DNA from 3 places in the Blastococcus brunescens genome. Region 2 is predicted to be linked to each of the others. Evidence: riboswitches for the same ligand, from Rfam matches in the RefSeq annotation. Region 2 holds a riboswitch; each other region holds the start of a gene.
The links. Region 2 has a riboswitch for cyclic di-AMP ahead of U6N30_RS10510 (LysM peptidoglycan-binding domain-containing protein). Riboswitches for the same ligand answer to the same signal wherever they lie in the genome.
Positions count from the first base shown of each region.

Region 1: linked by a shared signal. The riboswitch ahead of U6N30_RS17835 (transglycosylase family protein) and the one ahead of U6N30_RS10510 (LysM peptidoglycan-binding domain-containing protein) in region 2 are both predicted to bind cyclic di-AMP.
Region 3: linked by a shared signal. The riboswitch ahead of U6N30_RS14140 (hypothetical protein) and the one ahead of U6N30_RS10510 (LysM peptidoglycan-binding domain-containing protein) in region 2 are both predicted to bind cyclic di-AMP.

Region 1 covers NZ_CP141261.1:2,676,211-2,681,382, forward strand. The annotation lists gene treY (malto-oligosyltrehalose synthase) at 1-1,339, shown strand, start outside; gene U6N30_RS17830 (hypothetical protein) at 1,464-1,835, shown strand; cyclic di-AMP (ydaO/yuaA leader) riboswitch at 2,045-2,205, shown strand; gene U6N30_RS17835 (transglycosylase family protein) at 2,209-2,796, shown strand; gene U6N30_RS17840 (ABC transporter permease) at 2,882-3,565, opposite strand; gene U6N30_RS17845 (ABC transporter ATP-binding protein/permease) at 3,562-4,827, opposite strand; gene U6N30_RS17850 (efflux RND transporter periplasmic adaptor subunit) at 4,824-5,172, opposite strand, start outside.
Region 2 covers NZ_CP141261.1:1,580,173-1,585,344, reverse strand. The annotation lists gene U6N30_RS10520 (AAA family ATPase) at 1-58, opposite strand, end outside; gene U6N30_RS10515 (relaxase domain-containing protein) at 22-954, opposite strand; gene U6N30_RS10510 (LysM peptidoglycan-binding domain-containing protein) at 1,688-2,617, opposite strand; cyclic di-AMP (ydaO/yuaA leader) riboswitch at 2,624-2,778, opposite strand; gene U6N30_RS10505 (class I SAM-dependent methyltransferase) at 3,316-3,810, shown strand; gene U6N30_RS10500 (class I SAM-dependent methyltransferase) at 3,774-4,073, shown strand; gene U6N30_RS10495 (hypothetical protein) at 5,087-5,172, shown strand, end outside.
Region 3 covers NZ_CP141261.1:2,121,017-2,126,188, forward strand. The annotation lists gene U6N30_RS14125 (RecB family exonuclease) at 1-645, shown strand, start outside; gene U6N30_RS14130 (HAD family hydrolase) at 844-1,563, opposite strand; gene U6N30_RS14135 (VldE C-terminal domain-containing protein) at 1,560-1,937, opposite strand; gene U6N30_RS14140 (hypothetical protein) at 1,934-2,170, opposite strand; cyclic di-AMP (ydaO/yuaA leader) riboswitch at 2,478-2,632, opposite strand; gene U6N30_RS14145 (vitamin B12 dependent-methionine synthase activation domain-containing protein) at 2,746-3,576, opposite strand; gene U6N30_RS14150 (B12-binding domain-containing protein) at 3,495-4,571, opposite strand; gene U6N30_RS14155 (dihydropteroate synthase) at 4,526-5,172, opposite strand, start outside.

The DNA of each region.
Region 1 (5,172 bases), 1.1 Mb from region 2:
GTACCACGACAACCGCTTCCCCATCGCGCCGGGCACCGGCGACGGCACCCCGCAGGAGGTGCACGCCCGTCAGCACTACGAGCTGGTCGACTGGCGGCGCGCCGACGGCGACCTCAACTACCGCCGCTTCTTCGCGATCAACACCCTCGCCGGGCTGCGCGTCGAGGACCCGGCGATCTTCGACGCCACGCACGAGCTGGTCCTCCAGCTGGTCCGGGACGGCGTGGTCGACGGTCTGCGGATCGACCACCCCGACGGCCTGGCCGACCCGAAGGGCTACCTCGACCGGCTCGCGGACGCCTCCGGGAACAGCTGGACCGTCGTCGAGAAGATCCTCGAGCCCGGCGAGGACCTGCCCCAGTCGTGGCGGACCGCCGGGACGACGGGCTACGACGCGCTGTCCGAGGTGGACGAGGTGCTCGTCGACCCCGCCGGCGCGGGCCCGCTCACCGCGCTGGACACCGAGCTGACCGGCAAGGCCGTCGACTACGAACAGCTCGTCCACGACTGCAAGCGCGAGGTCACCGACGGGATGCTCGGCTCCGAGGTCGCCCGCCTGGTCCGGGTGATCGGGGAGCTCCCCGGCATCGACGCCACGCAGCAGACCGAGGCGCTGGCCGAGCTCCTGGCCACGTTCCCCGTCTACCGCAGCTACCTGCCCGACGGCCGCGAGCACCTTGACGCCACCGTGACCGCCGTCCGTACCCGGCGTCCCGACCTCGTTCCCGCGGTCGACGCCCTGCACTCGGTGCTGTCGGCCTCGGGGTCAGAAGCGGCGACCCGGTTCGAGCAGACCAGCGGGCCGGTCATGGCCAAGGGCGTCGAGGACAGCGCCTACTACCGGTGGGCGCGGTTCGTGGCGCTCAACGAGGTGGGCGGCGACCCGGCGCGCTTCGGCAGCACGGTCGAGGAGTTCCACGCCGCCCAGCGGCGCCGTGCCGAGCGCTACCCCGAGTCGATGACGACGCTGTCGACGCACGACACCAAGCGCAGCGAGGACGTGCGGGCCCGGCTCGCGGTGCTCGCCGAGATCCCGACCGAGTGGGCGGACCTGGTCCGCTTCCTGCTCTCCCGGCACCCGCTGGCCGATCGACCGCTGGCGCACCTGGTGTGGCAGAACCTGGTCGGGGCGTGGCCGCTGTCGCGGAGCGCGCGCACGCCTACGTCGAGAAGGCGGCCCGTGAGGCGGGGACGTCGACCACCTGGACCGCCCCGGACGAGGAGTTCGAGGGCCGGCTGCACGCCCTCGTCGACGCCGCCTTCGACGACGAGGCGACGGCGGCCCGGATCCAGGAGCTCGTCGAGCGGATCGCCCCGTTCGGCTGGTCGAACTCGCTGAGCCAGAAGCAGCTGCAGCTGACGATGCCCGGCGTCCCGGACGTCTACCAGGGCACCGAGCTCTGGGACTTCTCCTCGTCGACCCGGACAACCGCCGACCGGTCGACTACGCGCTGCGCCGGACGTTGCTCGCGGCGATCGACGGCGGGGAGATCCCCGCGGTCGACGAGACCGGCGCCGCCAAGCTGCTCGTGGTCTCGCGGGTGCTGCGGGCCCGCCGAGACCACCCCGAGTGGTTCGCCGGGTACGACCCCGTCGAGGCCACCGGGTCGGCCGCCGAGCACGTCGTCGCCTTCGACCGTGGGGGCGTCGTCGCGGTGGCGACCCGCCTGCCGGCCGGACTCGCCGCGGACGGCTGGGGCGACACGGCCCTGAAGCTGCTCACCGGTGCCTGGCGCGACCTGCTCACCGGCGAGCGGGCCGTCTCCGACATGGGCGGCGTCGCCGTCGAGGCCCTGCTGACCCGCCTGCCCGTGGCCCTGCTCGTCCGCGCCTGAGCCCGCCGGTCTCTCATGACGCCGACGGAGCGCGGTCGGACGGGGACGCCCCGGGGTCGTGGTCCGGCGTGGCGGCGCCCGTGCGAGGAAAACGCCCGAACTCGTTCCGTTGGGCGCGCGGCTCGCCCGCTCGCGACCTAACGTCGTCCGGGCGTCCGGGCCTGCCCGGCCGGGCGCGAGGCACCGGACCGCCCAACCCCGTCCGCCGGCGCCTGACTCCGACCCACCCAGGACGGGGGCGGGGGACCCACGTCCCGGCGCGTACGCGCGCCTCGGGGTGAAGCCGCGCGTGCAGCACACAGGCACGGCGGCCGGGCACCGATTCGCCCGAACCCGACAGCTCACCTCGCCGGCGGTGATCGGAGGATCACCCATGTCCACGCACCCTCGACGACGCGCGTCCGCAGCCGAGGCCCTCCGCGGGAGCGCCGTCGTCATCGGCGCCGCTGCAATCGGCGTCGGCGCCCTGGCCACGCCGGCCTCCGCGGACCACTACGACTGGTCCGCAGTCGCCCAGTGCGAATCCAGCGGCAACTGGAGCATCAACACCGGCAACGGTTACTACGGCGGCCTGCAGTTCAGCTCCCCCACCTGGCTGGGCCACGGCGGGGCGGAGTTCGCTCCGCGCGCCGACCTGGCCACGCCCGCGCAGCAGATCGCGGTCGCGGAGCGGGTCCTGCTCACCCAGGGTGCCGGCGCCTGGCCTACCTGCGGCACGCTCCTCCGCCCCGGAACGACCCCCGCAGCCGCGGCACCGGCGCCCGCCCCGGCCCCGGCACCGGCACCGGCTGCCGCGGCGCCGTCGACGGGCGCGAGCTACACCGTCAAGCCGGGTGACACCCTGTCGAGGATCGCCGCCGCTCAGGGCGTCGCCGGCGGCTGGGAGGCCCTCTGGGCCCTCAACCGCGACACCGTGGCCGACCCGGACCTGATCCAGGTGGGCCAGACGCTGACCGTGTAACCCCACCGGTCGCCCCGACAGTGGGCGCGGATGCACACGTCCCGACCCGGGAGCTGCACATCCGCGCCCACCGTCGCCCGCGGGGTCAGAAGCGGATCGCGTCGATCACCTTGGCGCGGACGGCGATGATCGCGGGCAGCAGGCCGGCCAGCGCCCCGACGGCGGTCGCGGCGATCATGCCCTCGACCGCGGCGGCGACCGGGAAGCCCGGCATGTCCGCGATCGGGATGCCGTTGTTCAGCAGCTGCTCCAGCGGCAGGTTGCGGACCAGCACGATCGCCGCCCCGACCGCCAGCAGCCCGGCCAGCGCGGTGGCGCAGACGCTCTCCAGCATCACCGCGGAGAAGATGCGGCCCGACGTCGCGCCGAAGCTGCGGCGGACGCCGATCTCGCGGATCCGCTGCCGGACGGTGACCAGGCCGATGTTGAGCACGCCGAGCCCACCGAGGACGAGCACCACCACCCCGGCGCCGCGGATGGCGAGCCGCAGCATCGCGATGGTCTCCTCGGCCCCCTGCGGATCGGCGCGGTAGGTGTCGACCTGCAGGCCGCCGAGGGCGAGACCGAGGTCGTGCGCGACCGTCTCCATCACCTGGTCGGCCTGGTCCGCCGGCACCCAGAGCTCGAGGGTGCTCGGTCCCGCGTACATCGCCGTCGCCGGGTCCACGGCCACGGCGGCGTCCCAGGGCCCGGCCGAGCGGTCCACCCGGTAGGCCACGAGCTCCTCCCCGTAGCCCTCGCGGACGACGCCGACGATGGTCGCGGTCACGGGGTCGGCCCGCCGATCACGACGGTCGGCCGCGCGGCCAGGTCCGGCGCACCGAGCGCGCTCATGAACGCCTCGTTGACCACGACGGCGGGCGAGAGGCTCTGCCGGTCGCCGTCGCGGAGCCAGCGGCCCTCGATCGGCTCGATGCGGTGCAGGTCGCCGTAGTTCGGGGAGACGCGGCGGGTCTGCACGGCCATCGTGCCGCCGGGCATGCGGAAGCGCGTCTCGCCCCAGGCGATCGTGGCCGCCGTCGCGATGTCGTACCGCTCGACCAGGTCGGCGACGGCGGCATCCCACCGGGCCGCGTCGGGCGGCATGCCGGTCATCGGGTCGTACGCGCTGACGGCGACCGTCGCCGCCCGGCCGCCGGAGCGCTCGCCGACCTCCTGCTGGACCTGGGCGACCATGAGTCCGAGGGCGGTCACGCTGGTCATCGCGAAGACCGCCAGGAAGACGCCGACCAGCGACAGCAGCACCCGGGTCTTGTGCACCCGGACCTCGTCCCACGCCTCGGCGAGGGTGCCCAGGACGCCGGTCATGCCGGCCCCCGGTCCGACGTCGCCGCCCCGAGCGCGCCCGCGGCGACCAGCGGCGAGCACACCCCGGTCCAGCCGGAACCGGCGGGCGGCCAGCGCGGCCACGGACAGGTCGTGGGTGATGGTGACCAGCGCGGCGCCGTTCTCGGCGGTGGCCTGCGCGAGCAGGGCCATGACCTGGGCGCCGGTCTCGACGTCGAGGGCGCCGGTGGGCTCGTCGGCCAGGACGACGCGGGGCCCCCGGACGAGGGCGCGCGCGATGGCCACCCGCTGCTGCTCGCCGCCGGAGAGCCGCTCGGGCACCTGGTCGGCGCGGGCGCCCAGCCCCACCCGGTCGAGCATCTCCCGGGCCGTGCGCCGGCGCCTCAGGTAGTCGCGGCCGCGGGCATAGAGCAGCGGCGCCGCGACGTTCTCGGCCGCGGTCCGGCGCGGCAGCAGGTTGAACTGCTGGAACACGAACCCGAAGACCTCGCCGCGCAGCCGCGACCGCCGCCGGGCCGACAGCTGGTCGGTCGGCTCGCCGTCCAGCAGGTAGCTGCCCGACGTCGGGGTGTCGAGCAGGCCGAGGAGGTTGAGCAGGGTCGACTTGCCCGACCCGGAGCGGCCCACGATGGCGACGTGCTCGCCGGGCGCGACGTCGAGGTCGACCCCGGTGAGGATCGGCAGGACGCTCTCGTCCGGGAGCAGCACCTCCCGGCTGATCCCGCGCAGCTCCAGGAGACTCATCCGTACGGCCCGCCCATCATCGGGTCCTGGACCGGGGTGTCGTCGGGCACCGGCACGAACTGCAGCACCTGCTCGCCCTCGGTCAGGCCCTCCCTGACCTCGATCTGGTCACCGTCGGTGAGGCCGAGGGTGACCGGCCGCTGCTCCTCGGTCCCGTCGTCGGCGAGCACCCAGACGTTGCCGGACTGCACCGTCCCCTGGACGGCGGTGACGGGGACGACGAGCACGTCCTCGGCCGTGCCCGCCTGCACCCGGACCGTCGCTCCCATGCCGGCGAAGACCGTCACCCCGGCGGGCACCGCGCAGCGCGCCGTCGTCCCTCCGCCGGTTCCGCCGGCGCCTCCC
Region 2 (5,172 bases):
GGCCGCCGACCGGCGTGGGTGTCAGGCCGACCGCAACATTCCGGTCGCGGTAGCCCAACGCGGCCAGCTCGGCCAGCCACCGTGCCGTGAGGTCCTCCCCGGCTGCGGCCTCACCTTGTCCGGGCGGCCCGCTGCCCACGCTCGCGCGTCCCAGGAGCGGCGCAACCCCGGGCCGGGGTGCTCGCCGGGATGCGCCGCGGTCCATTCTCGTTCGTAGGTGTCGATGTTCCGGGCGATCTGCGCGGTCCGCGCGCTGAAGGCGCCCACGAAATCCGCCAGCTGCCGTATCTCCCCATCGGCACCCAATACATATCCGTGAGCGGCGAGCGCGGCCCGGAAGTGCAGATCGCAGGCGACCGCGGCGTGCCCGATACCGTTGATCGCAGCGAGGAAATCGCGAATACCGACGGTGTGCAGGCCGCGCCATTTCCCGGCCGCGAACACCCGGGCGTTGATCTGCAGGTGCAGATGCCGGTGCGGATCCCCGGCCCGCGACGTGTAGTGCGCCACCGTCACCGCCTCGGCCACCTCGACCGGCACCTGCACCTGCCCGCCGCGCGGACCGACCCGGGTGGTCGCGTGCTCCCCGAGCCAGCCGATGATCTGCCCGGCCGCCCGTGCCTGGGCCGCGTCATACGCCGTCGCGACGTTCGGATGCAGCGCCGCCGCCAGCGACCACGTCTTCGGGCCGTTGACCACCACCTCGACGAACCGCACCGCATGCCCGTCGCCGCGCAGCTGCCCCCGCGGCTCGCCGGTACCGGGGTCACAGCCGGCCACCCACGTCTCGTAGGCGTCACCGGTCAGCGGCGCCAACTCGCTCACCCGCCCGCCGGCAACGCTGAACCGGCGCGCCACACCGGCACCCTCGGCGAGGTAGTAGTCATCCGTCCGGCCCCGGTCGGCCTCCACGTACTGCCGGGCAGCCGCCGGTGAGCCGGCGTAGATCTTCATCCCGCCATGCATTTTCAACGCCACCCGACAATGACCAACAAGTCACCCCTATAGACGCCGATGGCCCCGCAATGCGGGGCCCGATCTACCTCCGAAGGTAGCATGCGTGCCGTTCTTCAGTGACATTTTGACGTTCATTAGTAACAGTTTGAGTGTTATGGGTCAGGGTTGGGCGTTGCGATAAGTAGGTCAGCTTAGCGATGTCTGATTGGCTTCTCATGGCGGTCGTTGATCGCTTTCACGATGACGACTGGCCGGTTCTCAATGATCCTGGCGTTGCGGTTCGCGATGGCCCGGTTCGTCGTCATTAGCGATTCCTGGGTGACGGTGACGTGGGTGTTGAGCGGCCCGGTGGTCGTCGCTGCTTCCCGGACAGGGGTGTCCCGCCTGTCCTACCCGTGCGGGACTGGTCACCGGGCGGGTCTTACGGGACCGCGGTCGAGGGGCGCTGCGTTGTCCCGCGATGTTCCCTTTGAGGTTCTCTCAAGTGAGACGGTTGAACCGAGAGACGGTCGCCGCCGTCTCTGTGGCTGCTGGCACGCCGCGTCGAGCGCGTGATCCAACGACCAGCGCAGCGAGGCACTGATTTCCGCCGAGACGGACCAGGGGCCATAGCTGCGGCGGAGTGCCTGAGCGTCGGATGGCCCGTCGACAGGGCCCCCTGCCCCACCGAACTCAGGGCAGGGGGCGCTGTCGTCGGTCCCGGGCTCAGCGGACCACGACGGTCAGTCGGTTACCCGGCTGGCAGGAACGCCACGTGTGGGTGGTCCATGTGGTTGGCCGTGGCGGATCCGCGGTCTTCCATCGTCTGCCACGCCCAACCGGTCCACGGACCGGCGATCCGTTGCCGCCAGATCACGTTCTCGACGCCGAGTCGAGCCGCGTTGTCGATCACGTACTGGGCGACGGCGTCTCCCTTGGCCCGGTCGGTGTAGACCATGAAGTCAGCCGCGCGGCCTTGGGTGGGGCTGTGCCCGGGGCGGGTGAGGACGGTGGAGACGCCGAACCGTTCGGCGATTTCTTGGACGGCGGGTCGGACGTGCGGGTCCCACGCCCCGTAGGCGCTCGAGGACGCAGCCGGCCTGGGTGACGGCGCCGGCGTCGGGGCGACGGCAGACCGGTCCGATGCTCGGCTGGCGCGCTCGGGGGCCGCACTCGGCGCGGCGGCCGGGGCCGCGTTCCCGCTGAGGACGAGACGTTGACCGACACGCAGGACGTTCGGGTCCGCGCCGATGACCTCGCGGTTGAGGGCGTGCAGCTGCTGCGCGGTGGTGCCGTGGCGGGCGGCGATCTTGTTGAGCGTGTCTCCCGCGCGCACGGTGTACGCGCCCGAGCCGCTGACCGCTGACGGCGTCGAGCCCGAGCCCGAGCCCGAGCCGCCGATGGTGAGCACCTGACCGATGCGCAGGACGTTCGGGTTGGGCCCGATCGTGTCGCGGTTGTCGGCGTAGATCGTTCGCCACGAGGTGCCGTGGCTGGCCGCGAGCTCGCCGAGGGTGTCGCCGGAGCGGACTGTGTGGTCCCCGGAGTGAGCCTGGGCGGGGGCGATCATTCCAACGGAGACGGCCGCTGCTGCCGCGACGACCACGGCGGGTCGTGCCACGGCCGCCACGACAGGGTTGCGGGTGGGACGGCGGTGCCGTCCCTTGTAGCGCTTGGACATGGGTGGTGAGCCTCTCGCCGCCTACGGAGTTAGCTGTCGGGTTCGGGCGAGAGCTGCCCGGCCGCATTCTGCGGCTTCACCCCAAGGCCGGAAGGCCTGGTCCTACGAGGTGGGTCCCCCGCCCTGCCCGTCGTTTTCGACAGGACCGGTGCGACGGTGGGCAGGTTGGGCGGTGCCGTCATCCGGGTCCACCGCTCGGCGAACCTCAGCACGGTATGCAGACCCCGGACGCAGGCAGCAACCCTGAGCCAGCTTTCCCGGGTTCGCCCGCGAGGATTCACAAAGCGTTACCGGGACCCTGCACCGCGTGTGCTTGTCAGCTCCGGCCGACCGCTTCTTCCGGGGGATAGCCGGTCTGAGAAGTCCCACGTCCGGTTGATGGCGATCAACCCGTAGATGACGCGGCGCCATAGCCGGCGGTCAGCCGTAGGCGGGCCCGGCCCGGGCCGGGCCAGGCCGGCACCTCCGATCACGATGTGCACGACGTTGTGGAAGCCGTTGATCTCGAATCCACGTCAGGCGGTCGTTGGTGGCGTGGGTAAAGAAATCGTCGAAACCGGGCGATGAAGACGCCGACGAACCCGACCAGCAGGTAGACAACGCCGACGGCCAGGCCAGCGTCTGCGGCCCGCGGAAGGATCCTCGAGCGGGACGCTGCTCAGGTTGGTCACCGGCCGGTCGTGCGTGGTGATGTGGTCGTGGCCGCGCCGCGCCGCGGTGCGTTGCGGCGACGCCGTTCTGGCGCCACCTGCACCGGCCAGCCCGACCGGGGGCGCGCGGCCTCCGGACACCGGTGTGGTGATGCGGTCCGCCTTCGCCAGACTGTCGGAATGATGTCCGAGGAGCCGGTCTTCGCCCGCGACGCGGCGACGGCGGCGTATTACGACCAGCGCGCTGAGGAGTACGACGAGTGGTACACCGGGCAGGGCCGCTTCGCCGAACGGGACCGGCCCGGTTGGGGCGCCGAAGTGGAGGCGGTGGTGACCCTGGTCCAAGCGCTGCCGGCGGTCCGCACCCTGGACGTCGCCTGCGGCAGCGGCTTCCTCACCCGCCACCTGACCGGCTTCGTGGTCGGATTGGATCAGAGCCTGGCGATGGTGGCCCTGCCCAGTCCCGCCTGCCGGGTGGACGCGCTCTCACAGGTGACGCGCTGGACATGCCCTTCGCCGACGGCGCATTCGACAGGGTGCTGACCGGCCACTTCTACGGGCACCTGCCCATCGGTGAGCGAGGAGCCTTCCTCGCCGAGGTCCGGCGTGTGGCCGGTGAGCTGGTGGTCATTGACTCCGCCCTGCGTCCAGGAATCGACGCCGAGCAGTGGCAGGCGCGGACGTTGAACGACGGCTCCCGGCACCGGGTGTTCAAGCGCTACCTCGGCGCTGAGGAACTGGCCGACGAGATCGACGGAGAAGTGCTGTTCGCGGGCAGCTGGTTCGTCGCCGCCCGCAGCCGCTGAGCACTCTGAAGCGGCCAGGCGCCCAAACCGCCTCCAGGCAGCGCTGTCCGGCAGTCACTCAGGGCGCCGCGGTTGCCTCGGTAGCCGAACCGGCCACAGCTGTGGCCAGCTCGATGAGCGGCCAAGGCCGCGCCGCAAGGGGATCCTCTGCGGGACGTCCTTGTTGGTCCGTCCACCTGCCCGAATGTTGCCGTAGCGGGTTCGTCCAGCGGGACGTCGCAGAAGGCCACCTACTGCGAGCCGCTGATCCGGCAACTGGCAGCCATCGGGCGGCGTGATCCAAGTCGTGTGGACGCTGGGAGGCGCGGCTCTCGGTTGGTATCAAGACGTGGCTGCAAGGCACCCACCGAGGCGTGTCCAAGGAGCACCTGCAGCACACACCGGCGGTGAGTCCGGTGGCGTGCAGAAGGGCCCGCCGCAGATGTGCATGACGAAGAGGCACCGTAGCGGCGGCTCACGGAGCGTCGGCGGAACTACCCTGAGGCGATGGCCACGGACGCCCCCATTGGCAGACCGTCAGTCACGAGCACCGGGACTCCGAGTGCCCGCACAATCACCGACGGCGCGACGCCAACGACAAGGGGGTCATCTGCCTTCGGTGCGGCCAGGCTGTCGAGCCGACACCGACCTACGCTCTCAGGCTCGAAGCCGCTAGGCGGCAGCGGCCGAACCGCGACCGGCGCGGACGTAAGCGGCGGTGAGCGATCCTCTACGGGTGTCGCGAAGTCGACTGTGATCGCGTCGTGCTGTCCGACCGCCGGCATCGGTGCCTACGTTGGGTCGATAGCGATCAACAGCATGCTCTTGCGCCCTCGGGCGGGCGGAAGTAGGCATCCCCGGCCTTGGGCCGCGGGAGCTGCTGCTGCGGCATCGGTGTTGCTCGCGGGCTGCGGGACCAGCGATAGCGAGGCTGAAACCAGCAGCCTGGGCAGTGCTGCAGCGCTCATTGCTTGCTCTGACCACGCCTTCTGGGGGCCGTGGCGAGCACAAGTCAGGAGGCCGACGGCGTGCTCGTGACCTTCGACATCGAGGAGTGGGTTCACCCCATCTCAGGCCCGTCGCAGATCACGCTTGTGGCCGATGACCCGGCCCAGCAGGT
Region 3 (5,172 bases), 540 kb from region 2:
GAGCCAGGCATCGCCGAGCTTTTCCGGACGGTGCAGGACGACGGCGCGGAGACCGACCCGAACGCCCCCGAGTCCGTGGAGGCGTGGTTGGCGTCGGCCGGGAAGCTGGTCGAGAGGTACTTCGCCCTGGAGGACCCGACCCGCATCCAGCCGGACGGGCGCGAGCAGCTGGTCGAGGTGACCCTCCCCGACGGGCTGCTGCTGCGCGGCTTCGTGGATCGGGTCGACGTCGCGCCGAGCGGCGCCATCCGCGTCGTGGACTACAAGACCGGGTCGATGCCGCGCGAGGCGTTCGAGGCCAAGGCCCTGTTCCAGATGAAGTTCTACGCGCTGGTGCTGTGGCGCACCCGTGGCGTGGTGGCTGCCCAGCTCAAGCTCATCTACCTCGGCGACGGTGACACGCTCACCTACGCTCCGGACGAGGCGGAGCTGGTCCGGTTCGAGCGGACGCTGCAGGCCATCTGGGCCGCGATCGAGCGCGCCGTCGCCACCGGCGACTTCCGCCCCAACAAGACCCGGCTCTGCGGCTGGTGCGACCACCAGGCGGTCTGCCCGGAGTGGGGCGGCACTCCCCCGCCCTTCCCCGCGGAGGCGGCAGCCGCCGCCGGCTGGCAGACCCTGCTGCCCGTCGTCGAGCGCGACTGACCGGGGGCCGCACTCGGCCGCCACGGCGCGCCTCGACCGCACGGAACGGCGGGGCCACCTCGGCGCCCGTAGGGCGCCGACCTGGTCCCGGCACGCAGGGAGCCGAGCCAGGCGAGCAGCTGCTCCCGCTCGTCGTCGATCGGCCGCGGCCGCAGGCTGTCGGGGACCTCCGGCACATCCGCAGGCTGAACAGCCCGGTCAGGCCGGGACGCCCGCCGGCTGCCGTGCGGCCAGGACGCCGGCGAGATCCTCGAGGCCGATGCCTCCGAGCCCCTTCCGGAGCGTCAGGCCGGGCGCGGGCGCCAGTGCCTGCAGGGTCGGCACACCGAGGACGGCCGCACCTGCGGCGAGCCCCGCGGCCACGCCAGACTCCGAGTCCTCGATCACCACGCACGCCTCCGGCCCGACGCCCAGGGCGCTCATCGCCTGCCGGTAGGGCGCGGGGTCGGGCTTGCGCGCCGGGACCTCGTCGCCGCAGACGGTGACGTCGAACGGATCGGCCCCCAGGTCGGCGCGGATCGTCGAGAGGACGATGTCGGCCAGCCGGCGGGGCGTGGTGGTGACCAGCGCCGTGCGGAGCCCGGCGGCCCGGACCTCGGTGAGCAGCTCGCGCGCGCCGGGGCACCAGGAGATGCCGGTCGCGAGGAGCTGGGCCGTTCGGTACTCGACCCAGCGGGCGTCGTCCAGGAGCTCTTCCTCCGTGCGCACCAGCCCCAGGTCGGCGTGCAGGATGGCCATCGACCGGCGCATCGTGGAGCCGACCGTCGCCGCGCGGGCGCTCTCGGACATCCGCCCGCCGAGGCTCGCGGCGAGCTCGAACATCGCCTCGCCCCAGTACTGCTCGGTCTCGACCAGCGTGCCGTCCATGTCGAACAGGACGGCGCGCAGGTCGGCCCGGCCGGGTTGCGGGTCGCTCATCCCCGGTAGTTCACGTGCGGGTGGTCCATGTGGTTGGCCGTGGCACTGCCTCGGTTCTCCATCGTCTTCCAGCCACCACCGGGCGAGCTGAGCATGCGCTGCTGCCAGATGATGTAGTCGACGCCGAGCTCGTCCCAGTGGGCGACGTGGTACGCCACGATCGCGTCACCGAGAGCCGCGTTCGAGCCGACCATGTAGTCCACCGCCAACCCGGACGGGTGCCCACCCGGGTCGGCGGCACTGGCGCGGGTGCCGCCGAGCGTGATGCCCGCGGCGCCGGGCACGTTGGAGACCACCGCGTTGGCGGCGGCCTGCGCGACGGGCCGGATCGGCCCCGCGCTGTTGTTGATCTTCGCGATCACGCTGGCGGTCACGGACGCTGCCGCAGCGGCGGGTGAGGGCCGGCAGCGGCTGCCGTCTCCGCTGCCGCGGCGGCCTCCGCGGCGGCAGCGGCGGCGGCCTCGGCGGCGGCCTGTGCGGCGGCGGCCTCGGCCGCGACGCGAGCCTCCTCCGCGGCCTTCGCCGCGGCGGCGGCCTCCTCGGCCTGCGCCTGGGACGCGGCGGCCGCGGCCTGCTCGGCGTCGCGCTCCGATCTGCTGGCGGCCAACTGGCCCAGCAGTTCGGAGTCCTCCGGGGCGGGGGCCTCGACGCCCGCGCCGTCGATGCCCAGGGCGTCGGCGACGACGACGGACGCCGACTGGGTCTCCGCGGTGGCGGGAGCCGGCGCGCCCGCGACGAGGTCGAAGGTGGCCAGGACGCAGACGGTGGCGATGCCGAGGAGTAGGCCACCCGGGACCCCGGCGCGGCCAGGCGGTGACGGCGGTCCCGACGGTTCGGCCGGTCGTCGGTGCCGGTGGTGTCGTCAGTGGGCTGTGCGGTGAACAGGTTCAGGGGCGCCACAGGGGGCGTCTCTCCGTTTCTTCCTCAGCCGCCTACCGAGTTAGCTGACGGGTTCGGGCCGGAAGTTGCCCTACCTGCGGCGTACGCGCGCAGGATTCACCCCAGTGGAACCATGGGTCCCCGGTCTGATCGCGGCACGGGGCCGCGCGCAGTTCGGCGGTGTCCGGCGGGGTCCTCGGTCGAGGAGCGGGGCCCGGCGAACAGATAACGAAAGTACTACGAAACCGTGACGACCGATACGTGACGAAGAACAGATCTCCGTTCCCGGTGTAGGGCCCCGCTCTACTCGTCCTCCGTGCGGTAGCCGAGATTCGGCGACAGCCACTTCTCCGCCTCGTCGACGGTCCAGCCCTTGCGGCGCGCGTAGTCCTCGACCTGGTCGCGGCCGACCCGGCCCAGCACGAAGTAGCGCGACTCGGGGTGGGAGAAGTACAGCCCGCTCACGGCGGCACCCGGCCACATGGCCATGCTCTCGGTCAGCTGGATGCCGGTGGCTGCCTCGACGTCCAGCAGCTGCCAGATCGTCTGCTTCTCGGTGTGCTCGGGGCACGCCGGGTAGCCCGGGGCAGGCCTGATGCCGTGGTACTTCTCGGCGATCAGCCCGTCGGCGTCGAGGTGCTCGTCCGGGGCGTACGCCCAGAACTCCTTCCGCACCCGCTCGTGCAGCCGCTCGGCGAAGGCCTCGGCCAGCCGGTCGGCGAGCGACTCCAGCAGGATCGCGCTGTAGTCGTCGTTCGCCTTCTTGAACGCCATCACCCGCTCCATGGACCCCAGGCCGGCGGTCACCGCGAAGGCCCCGACGTAGTCGCGCAGCCCGGTGACCTTCGGCGCGACGAAGTCGGCCAGCGACTTGCGCGGCGAGCCGTCGCGACCCTCGGTCTGCTGCCGGAGCTGGTGCAGCGTGGTCCGGACGGCGGAGCGCGACTCGTCGGTGTAGACCTCGACGTCGTCGCCGTCGACCTGGTTGGCCGGGAACAACCCGAAGACGCCGCTGGCGGTGAGCCACTTCTCGCCGATGATCTGGTCGAGCATCACCTGCGCGTCCTCGAAGAGCCGGCGGGCCGCCTCTCCGGACACCGGGTTGTGCAGGATGTCGGGGAACCGGCCCCGCATCTCCCAGGCGTTGAAGAACGGCTGCCAGTCGATGTACGCGCGGAGCTCGTCGAGCGGGTAGTCGGCGAAGGTCCGGACGAACTGGGTCGCCGTGTGGTGGACGTGGTCGCAGGCCGGGCCGGAACAGACGTCCAACGCCTGCTGCAGCAGCATCCGCGGCCGCGGCGGGGAGTAGCTGCTCCAGTCGATCGGGGCGCCGCGGCGCGGGCGGCGGCGATCGGCAGCATCGTCCGGCTGTCCTGACGCGCGGCATGCCGCTCGCGCAGCGCCTCGTACTCGGCCGCGGTCTCGGCCAGCAGCTTCGGCCGCTGCTCGTCCGACAGCAGCGCCGCCACCACGGGCACCGACCGCGAGGCGTCCTTCACCCAGACGACCGGCCCGTGGTACTTCTGCGCGATCTTGACGGCCGTGTGCGCGCGGGAGGTCGTCGCACCGCCGATGAGCAGCGGGACGTCGAAGCCCTGCCGCTCCATCTCCGTGGCGAGGGTGACCATCTCGTCCAGCGACGGCGTGATCAGCCCCGAGAGGCCGATGATGTCGGCGCCTTCGTGCTTGGCCGCGTCCAGGATCTTCTGGGGCGGCACCATCACGCCGAGGTCGACGACGTCGTAGTTGTTGCACTGGAGGACGACGCCGACGATGTTCTTGCCGATGTCGTGGACGTCGCCCTTCGCCGTCGCCATGACGACCTTGCCGTTGGTGCGCTCGGCGTCTCCGGGCTGCTTCTCCGCCTCGATGAACGGGATCAGGTAGGCGACGGCCTTCTTCATCACGCGCGCCGACTTCACCACCTGGGGCAGGAACATCTTCCCCGCGCCGAACAGGTCGCCGACGACGTTCATGCCGTCCATCAGCGGGCCCTCGATGACCTCGATCGGCCGGCCGCCGCGCGCGCTGATCTCCGCCCGCAGTTCCTCGGTGTCGTCCTCGACGAAGGCGTCGATGCCCTTCACCAGCGCATGGGTGATCCGCTCCCCACCGGCAGCGACCGCCACTCCTCGGTGGCGACCTCCTTGACCGAGCCGTCGCCGGCGAAGTCGCCGGCGATCTCCAGGAGGCGCTCGGTGCTGTCGGGACGGCGGTTGAGGACCACGTCCTCGATGCGTTCCCGCAGCAGTTCGGGAACCTCGCTGTAGACCTCGAGCTGGCCGGCGTTGACGATCGCCATGTCCAGTCCGGCCGCGATCGCGTGGTAGAGGAAGACCGAGTGGATGGCCTCCCGCACGGGGTTGTTGCCGCGGAAGGAGAACGAGACGTTGGAGACGCCACCGGAGACCAGTGCACCGGGAAGGTTCTGCTTGATCCAGCGGGTGGTCTCGATGAAGTCCAGGCCGTAGTTGGCGTGCTCCTCGATGCCGGTGGCGACGGCGAAGATGTTCGGGTCGAAGATGACGTCCTCGACCGGGAACCCGACCTGGTCGACGAGGATGTCGTAGGCACGCCGGCAGATCTGCGTACGCCGTTCGAAGTTGTCACCCTGGCCGTCCTCGTCGAAGGCCATGACCACGATCGCGGCGCCGTACTTGCGGCACAGCCGCGCGTGGTGGACGAACTTCTCCTCGCCCTCCTTCAGGGAGATCGAGTTGACGATCGCCT